Actinoplanes lobatus: one gene and its partner. The protein of the gene in region 1 interacts with the protein of each later gene in a pairwise test. Links are inferred from orthologs where the notes say so. Each region holds a gene or a part of one and is shown in the gene's direction. Other genes may lie near its edges.

Region 1 (6,255 bases):
TCACCGGCACCCACCTCACGGTCTCCACGGCCGGAGGGCTCGCCGGGGTCGAGGGCGGGTACACCGCCGGTGACCGGGACGGGCGGTACGCGGTCTTCGTCGCCGACGGGCTCATCATCGAGGTCATGGTCAGCGGGGACGACGCCGACCTGGAGAAGATGCTCCCGCGGATCGACGCCAGCACCCGCACCCTGCGCTTCGAGACGGAGAAATGAGCGACGCCGTCCGGCCCGGGACCACCCGGTCGGCCGCGTTCCTCCGGCAGCCCGCGTTCTGGGTGGTCATCACGATCCTGGCGGCCGGCGCCGTACGGATCTCCCAGATCGCCGTGCTGTTCTTCACCGCCTACCCGGTGGCCACGATCACCGCGATCCTGCTGTTCGCCCTGCTCGCCGTACCGTTCTGGCTGTTCGTCTCGGAACTGGACTTCCTGGAACGCGAGCCACCGAGCCTGCGCGTGCTCGCCTTCGCCTGGGGCGGCCTGGTCGCCACCAGCGTGTCGATCCCGGGCAGCATCGCGCTGGACAACCTGATCGCCAAGATCGGCTCACCCGACCTCGCCGCCGAGTGGGGCGCCGCGCTGGCGGGGCCGACGGTCGAGGAGATCGCCAAGACGCTCGGTGTGGTGGCGATCGTGCTGATCGCCCGGGCCCAGGTCAACAGCGTGCTCGACGGCATCGTCTACGGGGCGCTGGTCGGCCTGGGTTTCCAGATCGTCGAGGACGTGGTCTTCGCGATCGGGGCGGTGCAGCAGGCCGGCCAGGGCGACCAGGTGCAGCCGGTGATCACCACGTTCCTGGTCCGCGGGTTCCTGGCCGGGGTCTGGAGCCACACCCTGTTCGGCGCGCTGGCCGGAGCCGGCATCGGCTACCTGGTGGTGAACCGGCACCGGTCCCGCGGCCGCCGGATCGCGGTCGCCGCCCTGGCCCTGTTCGCCGCCTGGGCCTCGCACTCGCTGTGGAACTCGCCGCTGTTCCGGGAGAGCCTCGGTGACGGTGCGCCGGCCCTGCTCGCGGTGCTCGTCTTCAAAGGGCTGCCGCCCCTGCTGCTGGTCCTCTACCTGGTGCGGCGGGCACACGACCGGGAGGCGGCCTACTACGTGGGCGTCCTGGGCTCGGTCCGCGATCCGGCGCTGATCACCGAGGGCGAGCTGCGGGTGCTCGGGTCCGGCTCCCGGCGGGGCGCGGCCCGGCGGCACGCCGCGGTGCACGCAGGCCGACAAGCCAGATCAGCGGTACGCCGTCTGCAGCGCGCCCAGGCCGCCCTCGCCGTCGCGCTGAGCCGTGACCCGGACGACCCGGCCGAACCGGAGGCCACCGCGGTACGCGAGCACCGCGCCACCCTCGCCGCTCTCGGGCATCCGGAGGCGGTCGAGGGGGCACGATCCTGGCGGCACACCGCCTCGACGGTGGGCACCGCCGCGCTGGCCATCGCCGTGCTGTGGGTGGCGCTGTCAGCTCTGGGAAGTTGACGGCGTCAGGCCGGGGGAAGGCCGCCGTCCCCGTCGACGATCAGGTCCGGGGTGCCGTCCTCGTCCAGGTCGACCATGGTCAGGTCGACCTTCCCGTCCCCGTCGATGTCGAACTGGTAGAGGTCGGGCTTGCCGTTGCCGTCGGTGTCCGACACCCAGACGTCCGGCCGGCCGTCGCCGCTCGTGTCCTTGGCCAGCAGGTCGACGCGATCGTCGCCGCGGGTCTCCACGATCTCCTGCGGATCCGTCATGGTGCTCCTTTCGTCGGCCGATGGGCCGGCCGTCACGGCCGCTCAGTACCCATCGGTTCAATCGATCAGTCCCCGGTCCTGTGATGGTTGTCGCTGGTCCGGCCCGGTAACGGGCGTAACGTACGCCGACGTGGATATCGCTGAGGACGGCAAGCAACACCTGTTCACCAGCGGTGGCGGCGGTGCGCTCGCGGAACGGATGGGCATCGAGATCACCGAGGCCACCGCGGAACGGGTCGTAGGCATCATGCCCGTCGAGGGCAACACCCAGCCGTACGGTCTGCTGCACGGCGGTGCCTCCTGCGTGCTCGCCGAGACGCTCGGCTCGGTCGGTGCCGTGCTGCACGGGCTGACCGTGGACCGGCCGTTCGCCGTCGGCGTCGACATCAACGCCACCCACCACAAGGCGGCCCGCTCCGGGCTGGTCACCGGCGTGGCCGTTCCGGTCCATCGGGGCCGGGCGGTGGCGACCTACGAGGTGGTCATCACCGACGAGGGCGGCGACCGTGTCTGCACCGCCCGGATCACCTGTCTTCTCCGTGGTGCCTGAATTCCCTCGTCGCCGTGCGTTCCTTGACGGTCCGACGTACCTTTTCTGACGTGACCGAAGTACCACAGCACGCATTCGACGACGCCGCGCAGGTCCTGCAGTGTGCGCTCAGCGGCGACAGCACGGCTGTGGCCGACACCTTCGACGCGGTCGTCGACCGGGACGGCGTCGTCGGTGCCTGGGACGTCGCCTGGTGCCTCGCGGCGACCATGGTCGGGCAGGTTCCCGGCGGTGGCGCCTGGACCCTCGAGTTCCCCGGGATCGACGACGCGCGCTACGACAAGCGGTGGGTGGCCCGGTTCGTCAGTGCGTATGTGAACGGGGACTTCCCGACCGGTGAGGCGCTGTTCGGTGCGGCGATCGCCGACGGGACCCTGCCGGACTGCCTGCTCGCGCTGGCCGGGTCCACGGTCGCGACACTGCGCCATCGGGCCGCGTGAACCGCTTCACGCGTACCCCTGATGTCTGACGCCCTGCTGGCCCGGGTGCGCAAGCTGCTCGCCATGGCCGAGGATCCGGCCTGTATGCCCGGCGAAGCCGAGGCGTTCACCGCGAAGGCCGCCGAGCTGATCGCCAAATACGGCGTCGACCAGGCGATGCTCGCCGCCGAGGATCCCACGGCGGACCCGGTGGGCGACCGGGTCGTCACCGTCGATCCGCCCTACGCGCGGGACAAGGCCGGGCTGCTCGCCGCCGTGGCCGCCCCGATGCGCTGCCGGGTGGTCCACCTGGAGCGGCGCGGGCTGGCCCGCAGCCACCTCTTCGGGCACACGGCCGACCTGGAGCGGGTCGAGCTGCTCTTCACCTCTCTTCTGGTGCAGGCCGCGCACGGCCTCGCCGCCAGCCCGGTGCCGGAGGGCGAGCACGCGGCGGCCTACCGTCGATCGTGGATGGCCGGTTACACCCAGGCGATCAGCGGGCGCCTGTGGGCGGCCGAACGGTCCGCGGCCGCCGGGACGCCGGGCGCGGAGATCGTGCTCGTCGACCGGACCGACCTGGTCGAGCGGCGGCGCGACGAGGCCTACCCCCGACTGGCCCGGATGAGGCCGCGACGGCTGCGGGGCGGTGGAATCCTCCGCGGCTTCCAGGCCGGGCAGGCCGCCCACCTGGGTGGCACCGAGGTGACCGGGGTCACTTCGCTTTGAGGTAGAGAGCCTTCGCGTACTGAGCGGCGGCGGCGTTGTTGTACATCGACGCCTGCGACATGAAGAAGCTGTTGTCGGCGATCGCGCGAGCCGCCTGCGACGTGCCGGACCAGCGGATGTCCGCCTCCGCCTCGGAGAGGCCGCGAGCCTTGAACTGGCGGCGCATCGCCATCTTCCCGGCGCGGAACGCCTCGGCCGCCTCCTCCGCGTGCTTCATGCACGACAGCGCCTTCTCACTGAGCGCCTCGGCAAGCGTGTAGGCCGCCTGCTCCGCATCGTTCGTGAAAGTCTGCACGACGACGCCTCCTCGCGTCCGGGTTGACCGATCCCGATAACACACTCTGGAGGACCGGACGGGACCGTACAAGGCCCGTTCATAAGCCTGTGGACAACCGTATGCGGGCGCGCTGAGATAACTTCTCGCTTCATGACCGACGGGGAAGTGTTCGATGTGGAGCGGAATCGGCGCTGGGTCCTGCTCCTGGCGGTGGCCGCGGTCACGCTGATCCTCGGGGCGGCCTCGGCCACCGGGGTCATGTACTACGCCGGCTGGCGGCACATGCCCGAGCGTGAGTTCACCATCGCGGTGTACATGGTGCCGGACGCGAGCGTGGCGGAGCGCTCGGCGGTGCGGGAGGCGCTCGGCGGGTTGCCGGCCGTCGACGGGGTGCGGGTGGAGGACGAGGCTCTTCATCTGACCGCGCTGGGGCGTGACTTCGACTGCTCGTTGATTCCGGTGATCCGTGAGTCGGCGGGGGTGGACCGGGTGCGGGTCACGATGCGCCCGCTTGGCCACCGGGTCGGGGCTGTGCTTGGCTGCTGACACACGTACGAAATGATTTAGTGACATGCGTCACTGTGAACGGGTCAGCGGGCCGAAACGGTATCGTTCTACGATCTTTCTCCGTGGACGGCTTCCGCCCGCTCTTGAACGGGGAGTTCTTTCGATGTCTTTGATCAACCGCAAAACGCTTGCCACCGTTGGCGCCACCGCTGTCGCGATCGCCACCACCGCCCTCTTCGCGACCCCGGCCCAGGCGGCTTCGGCCGGCCTGGCGAAGGTCGTCGGCACCAAGACGGTCCAGTTCCAGGCACTCCTGGGTAAGTCGAACTCGGTGAAGCTGAGCATCTCCGGCCGCACCGTCACGATCACCGACAAGGTCGCCATCAAGGCCGGCAAGGGCTGCAAGTCGGTCAACTCGAAGAAGGTCCGCTGCACCACCTCGGCGAAGACCGCGAAGCTGAGCGTCGCGCTGGGCGACAAGAACGACTATGTGCGCAACTACACCAACGTCTACATGCTCGCCGACGCCGGCACCGGCAATGACACCGTGATCGGTGGCAACGCCAGCGAGGAACTGCAGGGCGACTACGGCAACGACAAGCTCTACGGCAACGGCGGCAACGACAAGCTGATCGCCGAGAGCGGCGACGACTACGTGGTCGGCGGCGCCGGCAACGACCAGATCTGGGGCGGCACGGGCGCCGACAAGCTGTACGGCAACGCCGGCCTGGACAAGTTCAGCGGCGGCACCGGCAACGACCTCCTCTACGGCGGCACCGAGGTCGACGTCCTCAGCGGCAACGAGGGCAACGACTACATCTACGCCGGTGCGGGCGAGTACACCTCGGGCGAGTACGTCTACGGCGACACCGTCTACGGCGACGCCGGCAACGACACCATCTACGGCGAGGGCGACACCGACCTCATCGAGGGTGGCGTCGGCAACGACCGCATCGCCGGTGGCGCCGACTGGGACGTCATCGAGGGCAGCGCCGGCAACGACCAGGTCTGGGGCAACGAGGGTGACGACATCCTCGCCGGTGACAGCTACGACCCGTACAACTACACCCCCGTCGGCAGCGCCACCGCGGCGGACCGCGTGGACGGCGGCGCCCACGTCACCTACGGCGACCTCTGCCTGGTGACCGGCTCCTCCACGATCACCAACTGCGAGGCGACCGGCCCGAGCGCGGCCGGCCTGTCGGCCGGTGCTAGCTCCGAGCTGACCGCCCGCCTCGCCACGATCCGCCCGGCGAAGTAGGCAACACCCTTCTTGGGAACGGCCCGGCTGCTTCTTGCGGCCGGGCCGTTCCTTCTTGTCTGTGGATCATCTGTTCGGCTGAGGCGCGTCGAAACGGTAGCGTTCTACGATCTTTGCCGATGTGTCGGCGGCGCCGACCCTGATCGGTACTCACGGGGGATCACATGTTCCTGATCAATCGCAGGATGCTGGCCGTCATCGGCGCCAGCGCCGCCGCGGTCGCCTCCACCGCCTTCCTCGGCGCGCCCGCGCAGGCGGCCGCCGGCGGTGCGGCCAAGGTCGTCGGCAGCAAGACCGTCCAGTTCCGGGCCGCCACCGGCAAGGCCAACGGCCTCACCATCACCATCTCCGGCCGGACCGTCACCCTCGACGACAAGGTCGCCATCACCCCCGGCAAGGGCTGCAAGGCCGTCTCCGGGGACCGGACCAAGGTCCGCTGCACCACCTCGGCCAAGACCGCCACCCTCGACGTCAACCTCGGCGACAAGAACGACTGGGTGCGCAACAAGACCTCGGTCTACCTGGTGGCCACCGGCAGCCTGGGCAACGACACCCTGATCGGCGGCGCGGCGGGCGAGGAGCTGCGCGGCGGCGGCGGCAACGACACCCTGTACGGCAACGGCGGCATCGACAAGCTGTACGGCGAGGGCGGCAACGACACCCTGCGCGGCGGGACCGGTCACGACCAGATCTACGCGGGCACCGGTAACGACCGGGCGTACGGCGAGGCCGGCGACGACCTCATCGAGGGCGCGAGCGGAACCGACGTCCTCATCGGCGGTGCGGGCGGCGA
Region 2 (5,640 bases), 1.8 Mb from region 1 along the record:
CGACGGCTTCGACCACCGCACGCTCGCCCCGGTGGCCGGCACCGCCAAGCTCATCGTGGCCGGCGACCCGGGTTCGCACACCGCCCTCGAATCTCTTTACACCTCTTCCGTCTTTTCGCTTCCTGCTGGTCCAGGCCCTTCCGACCTGGCGTTCCTCCAGCTCTCCGGCGGGAGCACCGGCCTGCCGAAACTGATCCCGCGGACCCACGACGACTACCTCTACAGCGTCCGGGCCAGCGCCGAGATCTGCGAACTCGACCCGGACAGCTCCTACCTCGTGGTGCTGCCGGTGGCACACAACTTCCCGATGTCGTCGCCCGGCGTCCTCGGCGTCTTCCACGCCGGCGGCAAGGTGGTGCTGTCCACCACGCCCGACCCGGCCCGGGTGTTCCCGCTGATCGAACGGGAACAGGTCACCATCGCGGCCCTCGTACCGCCGCTCGCCCTGGTCTGGCTCGACGCCGCGGCCAACCTCGGCACCGGCCTGCCCAGCCTGGAGGTCCTCCAGGTGGGCGGGGCGAAACTGCTCGACTCGGTCGCCGCCCGGGTCGAGCCGGTGCTCGGCTGCAAACTCCAGCAGGTGTTCGGCATGGCCGAAGGCCTGGTCAACTACACCCGCCTCGACGACGGCGACGACGTCGTCCTGCACACCCAGGGCCGGCCGATCTCCCCCGACGACGAGGTGCTGGTGGTCGACGACTCCGACGTCCCGGTGCCGGACGGCACCGTCGGGCACCTGCTGACCCGCGGGCCGTACACGATCCGCGGCTACTGGCGGGCCGACGAGCACAACCGGACCGCGTTCACCGACGACGGCTTCTACCGCACCGGCGACCTGGTCCGGCGGCTCGACGGCGGCTACCTGGTCGTCGAAGGCCGGGCCAAGGACCAGATCAACCGCGGCGGCGAGAAGATCGCCGCCGAGGAGGTCGAGGACCACCTGCTCACCCACCCGGCCGTACACGACGCCGCCGTCGTCTCGGTGCCGGACACCTACCTGGGCGAGCGCAGCTGCGCGTTCGTCGTGGTCAAGGACGGGATGACCGCCCCGAGACTGCGTGACATCCGCGAGCACCTGCGGGACCGCGGCCTGGCCACCTTCAAGATCCCCGACCGGCTCCGGGTGGTGGACGGCTTCCCGGTCACCGGCGTCGGCAAGACCAGCCGCCGCGAACTGCGCGCCCTCCTCCGCGAACTCGCCGCATCGAAAGGAACAGCCTGATGCTTCCCCGCATCACCCCCTACCACATCCCCGGTGGCTTCAGCCGGGCCGGCGGCAAGGTCGACTGGCGGGTCGACCCGTCCCGGGCCGCGCTGCTCGTGCACGACATGCAGAACTACTTCCTGGCCCCGTTCGGCACCGCCGACAACGCGCTGCTGTCCAAGGTGGTCGACAACATCGCCACACTGCGGGAACACGCCGCCCGCACCGGGATCCCGGTGTTCTTCTCCGCCCAGCCCGGCGGCCAGTCCCGCGAAGAACGCGGCCTGCTCCAGGACTTCTGGGGCGACGGCCCGCCCGCCGACCCGCATGCCCTGGCCATCACCGAGGCGCTGCGCCCGGCCCCCGGCGACGTGGTCCTGACCAAGCGCCGCTACAGCGCCTTCGTCGGCACCGACCTGGCCGACCGGCTCGGCTCCCGCGACCAGCTGATCGTCACCGGCGTGTACGCCCACATCGGCGTCCTGGCCACCGCGCTGGACGCGTTCATGCGCGGCATCAAGCCGTTCGTGGTCACCGACGCGATCGCCGACTTCAGCCCCGCCCACCACGCCGACGCCCTCCGGCACATCCAGACCCGCTGCGGCGTGGTGGCCCCCACCGCCGAACTCACCGCCGACCTGCTGACCCCCACCGCCTGACCCACCTGCTAACCCCCCCACCGCCTAACTCACCTGCTCATCCCTCCACCGCCTAACTCACCTGCTCATCCCTCCACCGCCTGACCCACCTGCTCATCCCCCACCGCCTGACCTTCCGGGCGGCCCTGTTCAGGCCCGGTGTGCCGGCACTTCCTCGGTCTCGGTGCACCGGGCCGTCCCACCCTTCAGCCGACTCTCAGGGCTGTCTCGAACCGCCTGAGACAGCCCTGCCGTGGAGGTTGTCCGATGTCGACGAGCGTGCCGATCACCTCGGTGCCGCCGCAGGTGCCCCGACCGTCACCTCCGGTCATCGCCGAGAGCCCGCGCATCGAGGCGTTACGGAATGCCGGCCCGGATACCCTGGCCCGGTTCTGGGCAGACATCGAACGCGACGGCGCACCCCTGATCGAGAAGGACGGCGACGCGGTCCTGATCACCTTCGTCTGGCGCGAGACCCGACCGGTCCGCGACGTCCTCGCCCTGGTCAACAAACTCGTTGACCGCGCCGACCTGGACCGCTCCCGCATGCGGAAGATGCCCGGCACCGACCTGTGGCACCTCACCTACCGCGTCCGAGACGACTGGCAGGCCACCTACCACCTCGCCCCCGACCACATCCCCGCTGACATCCCTAGCCACATCGCACCCAGCCCCAGCCCCAGCCCCAGCCTTGGCCCCAGCTCTGGCCTTGGCCCCAGCTCTGGCCTTGGCCCCAGCTCTGGCCTTGGCCCCAGCTCTGGCCTTGGCCCCAGCTCTGGCCCTGGCTCCAGCCCTGGCCCTGGCCCTGGCCGCCCCAGCCCTGGCCACATCGCATCCGATCCCAGCGCCGGACACATCGCGCCCGATCACGGCCCGGGGGCCCCGCAGCCCGGCGGCCCCGCTGGCCATCGGGCTTTCGTGGCCTCAGCCGATTCCGTGCGGCTGCAGGCCGTCGCGGCGAACGGGGTGCCCGACCCGCTCAACCCGGTGACGTTTCCGCAGGAGCGGCCGCCGCACAAATCGGTCGCCGCGGCGCCCGCCGCCGCGCCGGAGCCGTGCTGGTGGCGGCCCGATCCGGCGTCGCCGGCCGGGATCCTGGACGAGGCCACGGTCGACGGACGCCGGGTGTGGCGCTACCGGCCGCCCGGACACACGGTCGCCGCCGGGCCGTACCCGCTACTGCTCCTGCTCGACGGCGACCTGTGGGGCACGCTGCTGCCGGTCGCCCCGATCCTGGACAACCTGATCGCCTCCGGCCGCATCCCGCCGGTGGTGGCCCTGCTCCCGGACGGCGCCGACCACGCCACCCGCTCCACCGAGTACGCCTGCGACCCCGGCCACGCCGCCTTCCTGGCCGCCCTCCCGTCATCACCCGCGGGCCGTGACCTGGCGCCGACCACCGACCCGGCCCGTACCGTCATCGCCGGGCAGAGCCTGGGCGGCCTGATGGCGGCGTTCACCGCGGTCACCCACCCGGACCGCTTCGGCAACGTACTGAGCCAGTCCGGCGCCTTCTGGTGGAAGAGCCACACCCCAGGCGACGAGGAGGCCGAGTGGCTGGCCCACCATCTAGCCGTCACCAAACGCCGCCCGGTCCACTGGCACGTCGAGGTGGGCCTGGACGAGTGGGTGACGCTGGGCCCCAACCGCCGCCTCCGCGACGTCCTGCTGGCCCGCGGCTACCCGCTCTCCTACGCCGAGTTCGCCGGCGGCCACGACCGCCTCTGCTGGCGCGAACGCCTCGGCTCCGCCCTCACCGCCCTCCTCGCCCCTTGAGGCATCCCACTTCCTCCCACTCACTCACTCGTCACCACCCGCCAAGGCCGATCTTGGACGTTTGACCATCGCATGGAGCGACAAAACGTCCAAGATCGCGCTACGCGGTGTCAGTGAGGGCAGGCGGTGGGCGATCTAGGGCGTTTGGTTGCCGGTTGGGGTGGTCAAACGTCCAAGGTCGTGTAGCGCGGGGTTGGCAAGCGCGAGCGTGGACGATCTTGAGCCTTTGGCTACCGGGCGAGGTGGCAAACCGTCCAAGATCGCGCTACGCGTGTCGGCGAGCGTGAGCGTGGGCGATCTTGGACGTTTGACCATCGCATGGAGCGACAAAACGTCCAAGATCGCGCTACGCGGTGTCAGTGAGGGCAGGCGGTGGGCGATCTAGGACGTTTGGTTGCCGGTTGGGGTGGTCAAACGTCCAAGGTCGTGTAGCGCGGGGTTGGGAAGCGTGAGCGTGGGCGATCTTGGGCTCTTGGTTGCCGGGCGAGGTGGCAAACCGTCCAAGGTCACGTTGGGTGTGTCGGCGAGCGCGGGTGGTGGGCGATCTTGGGCGATTGGCGACCAGATGGGGTGGTCAAACGTCCAAGGTCGTGTAGCGCGGGGTTGGCGAGCGTGAGCGTGGGCGATCTTGGGCTCTTGGTTGCCGGGCGAGGTGGCAAACCGTCCAAGGTCACGTTGGGTGTGTCGGCGAGCGTGAGCGTGGGCGATCTTGGGCGATTGGCTACCGGATGGGGTGGGGAAGCGTCCAAGGTCGGCGGCGGCGGGAGGGCGGAGGGAGAGCGGGGGAGGGGGAGGGCTAGAGCTGGCGGTTTTGGCCGGCGAAGTAGCCGGCTGTGAGCTGGGGGAACATCAGGGCGATCATCAGGGCCAGGGGGAGCCGCCAGCCGTGGGAGACCTCGTGCAGGAGGCCGACCACGATCGGGCCGGGGATGGCGATGAGGTAGCCGACGCTCTGGGCGAAGGCGGACAGCCGGACCACCGTGGCGGGTGTGCGGCCGCGCAGCGCGATCATGGTGAGGGCCAGGGGGAAGGCGGCGTTCACGACGCCGAGGAGGGTGGCCCACAGCCACGGGGCGGCGGCCGGCGAGAACCACAGGCCGGTCCAGCCGGCGATGCCGAACAGGCCGAGCGCCACCGCGATGCCGCTCTGTGAGCGGAGACGGCCGGCGTACGCGGACAGCAGGAACGACAACGGCACGCCGAGCAGGGACGTCACCGCGAACAGGATGCCGGCCAGCGAGGCGGACAGGCCGGCGTCGCGGTAGATCTGCGGCAGCCAGCCGATGATCACGTACGCCGAGGTGGACTGCATGCCGAAGTACACGGCCAGCGCCCATGCGACCGGGTGCCGGCTCACCCGTACCGGAGACGGGGTCTGATCTTGATCTTGCGGGGTCGCGGACCGGGAGCGGGCCAGCAGGAGCCACGGCGGCAGGGCGACCACCGCGGCGAGCGCCCAGCAGGCGAGACCGAGCCGCCAGTCGCCGTCGAACGCGCCGGTGAGCGGCACGGTGGCCGCCGCGGCCGTGGTGGCGCCGATGTTGAGCGCCACCGAGTAGAGGCCGGTGACCGTGCCCACCCGGTCCGGGAAGCGTTCCTTGACGATCGACGGCAGCAGCACGTTGACCAGCGCGATCCCGGCCAGCGCCACGGCGCTGAAGAGCAGGAACGGGGCGGGCGCGCCGGTGTACGGCCGCACCACCAGGCCGACGGTGAGCAGGACGAGCCCACCGAGGATCACCCGCGCGGCGCCGAAACGCCGGGCCAGGCGGGGCGCCGCCAGGCCGATCAAGGCGAAACAGACCACCGGTACGGACGTGAGCAGTCCCGCCGTCGTGGCGCTCATGCCCAGCCCGGTCCGGATCTCGGTGAGCACCGGCCCGATGCTGGTGACCGCGAGCCGCAGGTTGACCGCGGCCAGAATGAGCGCGACGAGCGCCCCGAGATGGGTCTTCTGCTTGATCAGCACCAGCACCATGGTATTGAGTGCCGGGCGTCACACTCCTTACACGGTGGCGGTCG

What was found.
Region 2: the proteins of BJ964_RS11115 (region 1) and BJ964_RS02670 interact in binary tests that used the Escherichia coli proteins (3 or more experiments, as listed by UniProt). The link is inferred for Actinoplanes lobatus from one-to-one orthologs.

What each region holds. Positions count from the first base shown.
Region 1 is NZ_JACHNC010000001.1:2,415,942-2,422,196, forward strand. What follows is about bases 609-3,596. They hold BJ964_RS11115 (hotdog fold thioesterase), read left to right. Parts: upstream 609-1,921; coding sequence 1,922-2,272; downstream 2,273-3,596. Other genes in these bases: BJ964_RS11105 (PrsW family intramembrane metalloprotease), read left to right, coding at 609-1,471; BJ964_RS11110 (hypothetical protein), read right to left, coding at 1,477-1,722; BJ964_RS11120 (hypothetical protein), read left to right, coding at 2,323-2,712; BJ964_RS11125 (DUF2786 domain-containing protein), read left to right, coding at 2,734-3,417; BJ964_RS11130 (hypothetical protein), read right to left, coding at 3,404-3,596. In the rest of the region: BJ964_RS11100 (hypothetical protein), read left to right, coding at 1-215; more of BJ964_RS11105, read left to right, coding at 212-608; more of BJ964_RS11130, read right to left, coding at 3,597-3,712; BJ964_RS11135 (hypothetical protein), read left to right, coding at 3,845-4,240; BJ964_RS11140 (calcium-binding protein), read left to right, coding at 4,365-5,462; BJ964_RS11145 (calcium-binding protein), read left to right, coding at 5,627-6,255. UniProt on the Escherichia coli protein: Required for optimal enterobactin synthesis. Acts as a proofreading enzyme that prevents EntB misacylation by hydrolyzing the thioester bound existing between EntB and wrongly charged molecules.
Region 2 is NZ_JACHNC010000001.1:616,482-622,121, reverse strand. Bases 43-3,042 are described here. They hold BJ964_RS02670 (isochorismatase family protein), read left to right. Parts: upstream 43-1,221; coding sequence 1,222-1,863; downstream 1,864-3,042. Other genes in these bases: BJ964_RS02665 (alpha/beta hydrolase), read left to right, coding at 2,761-3,042; BJ964_RS02675 ((2,3-dihydroxybenzoyl)adenylate synthase), read left to right, coding at 43-1,222. In the rest of the region: more of BJ964_RS02675, read left to right, coding at 1-42; more of BJ964_RS02665, read left to right, coding at 3,043-3,618; BJ964_RS02660 (CynX/NimT family MFS transporter), read right to left, coding at 4,415-5,587; BJ964_RS02655 (siderophore-interacting protein), read right to left, coding at 5,624-5,640. UniProt on the Escherichia coli protein: Involved in the biosynthesis of the siderophore enterobactin (enterochelin), which is a macrocyclic trimeric lactone of N-(2,3-dihydroxybenzoyl)-serine.